DNA from 3 places in the Pseudomonas sp. MLB6B genome. Region 1 is predicted to be linked to each of the others. Evidence: riboswitches for the same ligand, from Rfam matches in the RefSeq annotation. Region 1 holds a riboswitch; each other region holds the start of a gene.
What was found. A riboswitch is a leader RNA that binds a small molecule or an ion and turns the genes downstream of it on or off. The one in region 1 is predicted to bind cobalamin.
Positions count from the first base shown of each region.

Region 2: it holds a riboswitch for cobalamin, as region 1 does, so the genes downstream of both, ACSMEV_RS13450 (ABC transporter substrate-binding protein) here and ACSMEV_RS14660 (CbtB domain-containing protein) in region 1, are expected to answer to the same signal.
Region 3: it holds a riboswitch for cobalamin, as region 1 does, so the genes downstream of both, cobO (cob(I)yrinic acid a,c-diamide adenosyltransferase) here and ACSMEV_RS14660 (CbtB domain-containing protein) in region 1, are expected to answer to the same signal.

Region 1 is NZ_CP199313.1:3,325,333-3,327,584, reverse strand. Features, by position in the region: gene ACSMEV_RS14670 (cobalamin biosynthesis protein) at 1-368, opposite strand, end outside; gene ACSMEV_RS14665 (CbtA family protein) at 361-1,050, opposite strand; gene ACSMEV_RS14660 (CbtB domain-containing protein) at 1,061-1,246, opposite strand; cobalamin riboswitch at 1,339-1,568, opposite strand; cobalamin riboswitch at 1,648-1,850, shown strand; gene cobW (cobalamin biosynthesis protein CobW) at 1,949-2,252, shown strand, end outside.
Region 2 is NZ_CP199313.1:2,997,211-2,999,462, reverse strand. Features, by position in the region: gene ACSMEV_RS13455 (DUF1624 domain-containing protein) at 1-572, shown strand, start outside; cobalamin riboswitch at 599-795, shown strand; gene ACSMEV_RS13450 (ABC transporter substrate-binding protein) at 921-1,928, shown strand; gene ACSMEV_RS13445 (FecCD family ABC transporter permease) at 1,925-2,252, shown strand, end outside.
Region 3 is NZ_CP199313.1:4,063,887-4,066,138, reverse strand. Features, by position in the region: gene ACSMEV_RS17950 (PQQ-dependent sugar dehydrogenase) at 1-575, opposite strand, end outside; cobalamin riboswitch at 796-1,019, shown strand; gene cobO (cob(I)yrinic acid a,c-diamide adenosyltransferase) at 1,145-1,756, shown strand; gene ACSMEV_RS17940 (cobyrinate a,c-diamide synthase) at 1,753-2,252, shown strand, end outside.

The DNA of each region.
Region 1 (2,252 bases):
CCCGACACCTGCCGCGTCACACGTAAGGCGCAGCGACCTTCCACCTGGCGCGCGGCCGCCAGCGCCGCGCTTTCGGCCACTCCCCAGCAGCCGCTGTGGGCGAAAGCGACGGCCGAGCGGTGACTGAGCAAGGGTTGCAGATCTTCCAGGCTGACGACGTCGAAGACCAGCAGTGGAACGTGCAACTGCCCGGCCAGCTCCAGCAGCCCCGGCTCCTTACCCTTGCTGGCGATGCTGGCCAGTGCGCGCACGGCATTCAGGGGCAGGCCATGACACTCGAGGGTTTGCAAGAGCAGCGCCGACAACTGTGTGGCATCGCAGCCCTTGCGGCACCCGATGCCGGCATACAGCGCAAGGGCGTCAGGCACGTTCGGCGCGGCGATACAGCCAAGTGCTGAGCAGGCCCAGGGCAACCCAGAAGGCTGCGTTGGTCAGCCAGGAGGCAAGCTTGAACTGCGCCGCCAGCGCTTCGGGCGCCAGGCTTTCGTGGACGGCAGGTTGCGGAGCGCCGATCAGGTGCGGCACGACCAGCAGCGCGGCGCCGAGCAGCTTGAAGAGCCAGGAACGGCTGAACGCCAGCAGCGCCAGACCACAGGCCGTGGCAGCCGCAGTGCCGATCCACCAGGTCTGCCGCTGGGCCAGGTCGGCGGCAGCCGTACCAGGCAGCTCGGGCGGCAGGCCCAAGGTCGGCGCCAGGCAGAACACCGTAAAGCCTGCCAGGCCCCAGAGCGCACCACTGGCGACGCGATTGGGTTCGCGCAGGCTGTACAGCGCCGCCAGCAGCAAGGCGAAGCCCACGGCCACGACCAGGTTGCCGCCGGTGGTGGCCAGCACCCGTTGCCAGCCGTCCTCGGGCGACCACGCCTCAGCGGCATGCTCATGGGCGGCACCGCCTTCGGCATGGCTGTGCCCCTGGACCGCAGGCGCTGCGTTTTCGTAGGTTTCGGCCTGAAGGATCAACGGGCTGACCCACAAACTTTGCAGCAGGGTCAGCAACATCGCGGCGAGCAAGCCGCTGAAGCCCGCGGTACGGGCGATGCGAGTGAACATGCCGGCGTCCTCAGTGGCAGGGGAAGGCTGCGCTGTGGCGCGTGTCGTGGGCGGCGTTGTGCACGGCGTCGATGTGCGAGAAGCCGGCGAAATACACAAGGCTCAAGCCTAAAAGGCCGGCACCGATGGCGATGACCAGGCGCTGGCTGAGGGTGGTGGAGGGGCTGATGGCGGGTTTGCTGCTGACGATGGGCATGACGTGTTCCTCGGCTGGGAATCGGTAGGTCACGCACGGTCGCCTCAGCGCGGACACGCCAAGTGCAGGCAACGGCGCCCGCCCACCGCGGGGGTTGATCGAGACGTCAGGCCGGTCTCCGGGCTCGCGAGCGGGAGCTTGGCTCCCCAGACAGTGCGTCGACCTTCCCACGTGGCTGGCGCCGACGCAGTGGTGTTGCAGACGCATGACTCGCTTACCGTTGCGGGGGCAGCACCGGCATTGCCTGGCCTGCTGTTGCAGACCGCGACGCACCGGTTTCCCGTTTCACCCCACAAGGGGCACCTGACGCAAGGGCGCTAGCAAACCATGGGGCATGATTCCCGTCAATCGGCCGCCCCTCGGCGGCTGCGGTTGACCCCACGCGGGGCACTGCGTAGCCTTGCCGTTTCGAGGTTCTCAGGGGGCACGGTTTCCCTCACCCACTGAGCTAAGACGGGAACGCGGTAGAGCCGCGGCTGCCCCCGCAACTGTAAGCATCCCAGCCGATCGGCACAGCCACTGCGCGCACGCGGGAAGGCGCCATCGGCACGGTCGCGATGGCCAGGATGCGAGCCAGGAGACCTGCCTCGGTACGCTTTCGACATCAACCGGGCGGGGTGATCCGGTGGCGAGCACGCCTGGCCTATCCGGTCGCGGGCGATCGTCCCGCATGCCCGCGCCGTCTGCCAAGGGCACTGAGACATGAAAACACTGGCCAAGCTTCCCGTCACCATCGTCACCGGCTTCCTCGGCTCGGGTAAAACCACCTTGCTCCGGCACATGCTGGACAACGCCCAGGGCCGCCGCATCGCGGTCATCGTCAACGAGTTCGGCGAATTGGGCATCGACGGCGACCTGCTCAAGCAGTGCAGCATCGGCTGCACCGAAGAGGAGGCGGTGGGCCGGGTCTTCGAGCTGGCCAACGGCTGCCTGTGCTGCACGGTGCAGGAAGAGTTCTTCCCGGTCATGCGCGAGCTGGTGGCGCGCCGCGGCGATCTGGACCACA
Region 2 (2,252 bases), 330 kb from region 1:
CGTACCCGGTATTGCCGTGGATCGGCGTGATCGCCCTGGGTTATGCCATGGGTCCTTGGTTCGCCCGCGGTAGCGATGCGGCCCAGCGTCAACGTCGGCTGTTGACCACCGCAGCGCTGGCGCTGCTGGCGTTCGTCGCGTTGCGGCTGTTCAACGGTTACGGCGAAGCGCCCTGGAGCAGCTACCCTAGCGCCCTGCAAACCCTCATGAGCCTGCTCAACATCACCAAGTACCCGCCTTCGCTGCTGTTCCTGTGCCTGACCCTGGGCGTGGGCCTGCTGTTGCTACGCGGCTTCGAGCGCGCCGGCCAGGCACGCTGGATCGGTGTGCTGGCAGTACTGGGCGCAGCACCGATGTTCTTCTATCTGTTGCACCTGTACGTGCTCAAGCTCGCCTATCTGGTGTGCGTGGCGCTGTTCGGCCTCAATCAAGGGCAATACTTCGGCTTCGACAGCATCGGCGCGGTATGGCTGTGTGCGGTCCTGCTGGCGCTGGCGCTGTACCTGCCGGTGCGCGCCTTCGCCCGGCTCAAGGCCCGGCGCCGCGACATCGCCTGGCTCAAATACCTGTGAAGAGGTTCCCTGCCAGCGGGTGATGGTCTACCATGCCGCCCGCCGGTTTCCCCCCAGGAATTAATAGGGAATTCGTCGCCCGCCCAGCCGCGGGCCAAACGAAACTGCCCCCGCAACTGTAGGTGCCGAGCCTGCTCCTCGAATGCCACTGGACCTGTCCGGGAAGGCCGGAGCCAGGCCAGGACGCACCAGTCAGGAGACCTGCCGGCACACATTCACCGACCGGCGGGGTGTCCGGGACGGCCATCGGCACCCTGTCCAGGGTGGCACCGCCTGCCTCGCGCAGGCGGCGCAGACGATGCCTGTCCGTGCGCGCGGTCCGCTGCACCACGATAGGAGATCGTTCCAATGCTACGCTTCACCGCCCTGCTCACCGCCCTCGGCTTCTCCGGCTTGGCCCAGGCCGCCGCCACGCACTACCCGCTGACCGTGGACAACTGCGGCATGCCGCAGACTTTCGCCGAGGCGCCGCAACGTGCGGTGACCATCGGCCAGGCCGGCACCGAAATCCTCTACGCCTTGGGCCTGGGCGAACGCCTGGCCGGCACCTCGCTGTGGTTCAACGATGTGTTGCCCGAGTTCAAGGCGCAGAACGACAAGGTGCCGCGTCTGGCCGACAACGACCCGAGCTTCGAGGCCGTGGTCGGCAAACGTCCGCAACTGGTCACCGCGCAGTTCGAATGGATGGTCGGCGAGCAAGGCGTGGTCGGCACGCGCCAGCAGTTCCACGAGCTGAACATTCCCACCTACCTGCTGCCCTCCGACTGCGAAGGCAAGGACAACCTGGTCGGCGCCGACGGCACCCGTTTGCAGCCGTTCAAGGTCGACTCCATCTACAAGAGCGTCAGCCAGCTGGCCGAAATCTTCGACGTGCAGGCCCGCGGCGAGGCGCTCAATGCCCAACTGCGTGGGCAGTTGGAGAAGGCCCGAGCGCAGTTGGCCGGCAAGGACCTGTCGGGCACCAGCGCGCTGTTCTGGTTCTCCAGCGCAGACCTCGACATCGACCCCTATGTGGCCGGGCGCCAAGGGGTGGCCGACTTCATGCTGCAAACCCTCGGGGTGCGCAATGTGGTCGAGTCCCAAGAGGAATGGCCCACCGTCGGCTGGGAGACTCTGGCCAAGGCCAATCCCACCTGGCTGATCATCGCGCGCATGGACCGTCGCCGCTTCCCGGCCGACGACTACCGGAAAAAACTCGAATTCCTGCGCACCGACCCGGTGGCGAAGAACCTCGACGCGGTCAAGCAAGGACGCATCATCATCCTCGACGCCGACGCTATGCAGGCCGGGATCCGTCTGTTCCGGGGGCTGGAGACGCTGTCGGACGCCTTCGCCAGCGGTAAAGCGGCGCCGTGAGCCAGCGATTGCTACCAGGCGGTGTCCTGGCACTGCTGGCGCTGGTCGGCGCCTTGCTGGCCGGCATCAGCATCGGCGAAACCAGCGTGGCGCCACGGGTGGTCTACCAAGTACTGGCCAACCACCTGTGGCAAGCCGGCTACGCGGTCGACCCGATCGATGCCGGCATCGTCTGGAACTACCGCCTGACCCGCACCCTGGTGGCAGCGGCGTGCGGGGCGGGCCTGGCGACCTGCGGGGTGATCCTGCAAGCCTTGCTGCGCAACGCCCTCGCCGAACCCTACCTGCTGGGTTTGTCGGCCGGCGCTTCCACCGGTGCGGTAG
Region 3 (2,252 bases), 740 kb from region 1:
ACTTTCTGCCCCGGGTCGCGTAATTGCATGGCACCTTCGGTGTAGGCGAAGCGCAGCAGTTTGTCGGTATCGGCAACGTAGAGGGTGTGGCCGATCAGCGCCATGCCGAAAGGCGAGTTGAGGTTTTCGATGAACGGGACACGCATTTCGGCGACGCCATCATGGTCGGCATCGCGCAGCAGTGTGATGCGATTGGCGCTGTGCACACCGGCGCCCGCGCGTTTCATTACCTTGTCTGCGATCCAGCCCTTGATGCCCTTGCTGTCGTCGGGCTTGGGCGGCGCATTGGTTTCGGCCACCAGCACATCACCGTTGGGTAGCACATACAGCCAGCGCGGGTGGTCGAGCCCCTCGGCGAAGGCGTTGACCTGGGTGCCCTTGGCAGCGATCGGTTTGCCACCGTCCGGCCAGCCGATGGCGGGGGCGATGTTCACCGTGGGAATGAGCGTCTTGTTCGGCGCCGGCAGCTCGGGCGTCGGGCCCGTGCCATCGGAAACCTGCAAGCGGGCGGACTCGCCGCACGCCGCCAGGCTTGTGGTCAAGGCAATCAGCAAACCGATACGCATCTGGGCCATGCAGGCATTCTCCGCAAACGGGAACCATCGACAAAATTGAGAGAGGCCGTATGGGAACGAGTTCCCTTGCGATGGATCGCGCAGCGGTTCCGGTAGCCCTCTCTGCGATCCGCCAAGCGAATGAGCGCGGTCCGTTCGGTGGCGCGTTCCAATCGTCGACGACAACCCGGGCCCACTCATCCCTGCCATCCACATTGACGCTCCGGGTGCAACCCTCTAACCTTCGCCGTTCGTTTCAGGTGCCCCGTGGACAAGCTTCCACCGGGGTGAAACTGGGAAGCCGGTGGGCGCCACAGCAGCGCGATTCCGGCGCTGCCCCCGCAACGGTAGGTGAGTCGAGCGACACGTACGGCCAGAAGCATCATCCTCTGGTGAACTGCGCAGCGCCCGAGGGCCAAGGCCCCGCTCACAAGCCCGGAGACCGGCCTGTCACTGTCTTATATCGGTATCACGGAGGGTGATGCGCGGTGCTCCGTGGCGTAAGGCCGTGGCTGCTGCGCGCCTCCGTGTCTGCCTGCCTTATCGACCTACCGGCGCCTGTTCAGGCGCCGCGGCCCGCGGAGACCCCCATGAACGAATCCCCCGAGCGCGACGAACGCCACTTGGCCCGCATGCAGCGCAAGAAAGCGCTGATGGACGACCGCATCGCCAATTCCCCCAACGAATGCGGCCTGCTGCTGGTGCTGACCGGCAACGGCAAAGGCAAGAGCAGCTCGGCCTTCGGCATGCTCGCCCGCGCCATGGGCCACGGCATGCGCTGCGGCGTGGTGCAGTTCATCAAGGGCCGCAACAGCACCGGTGAAGAACTGTTCTTCCGACGCTTCCCCGAGCAGGTCAGCTACCACGTGATGGGCGAAGGCTTCACCTGGGAAACCCAGGACCGCCAGCGCGACATCGCCGCCGCCGAAGCGGCCTGGGCGGTGTCGCGGCAATTGCTGCAAGACCCGGCCGTGGAGTTCGTCGTGCTCGACGAACTGAACATCGCCCTCAAGCATGGCTACCTGGACCTCGACCAGGTACTGACCGACCTGCAGGCGCGCCCGCCCATGCAGCATGTGATCGTCACCGGCCGCGGCGCCAAGCCCGAGCTGGTCGAGCTGGCCGACACCGTCACCGAGATGGGCGTGGTCAAGCACGCCTTCCAGGCCGGCATTCGGGCACAGAAGGGCGTGGAGCTGTGAGCGAACGCCGACACTGTCCGGCGGTGCTGATCGCCGCGCCCGCTTCCGGGCAGGGCAAGACCACCGTCACCGCCGCCCTGGCGCGCCTGCACCGCAACCTCGGGCGGCGGGTGCGGGTGTTCAAGTGCGGGCCGGACTTTCTCGACCCGATGATCCTCGAACGCGCCAGCGGCGCGCCGGTGTACCAACTGGACATGTGGATGATCGGCGAGGCCGAAAGCCGGCGCTTGCTGTGGCAGGCCGCCGCCGAGGCCGACCTGATCCTCATCGAAGGCGTCATGGGCCTGTTCGACGGCACCCCGTCGAGCGCCGACCTGGCCCGCCATTTCGGCGTGCCGGTACTGGCAGTGATCGACGGCACGGCCATGGCCCAGACCTTCGGCGCCCTGGCCCTGGGCCTGGCGCGCTACCAACCCGACCTGCCGTTCGCCGGCGTGCTGGCCAACCGGGTCGGCAGCCTGCGCCACGCGCAACTGCTCGAAGGCAGCCTGAGCGA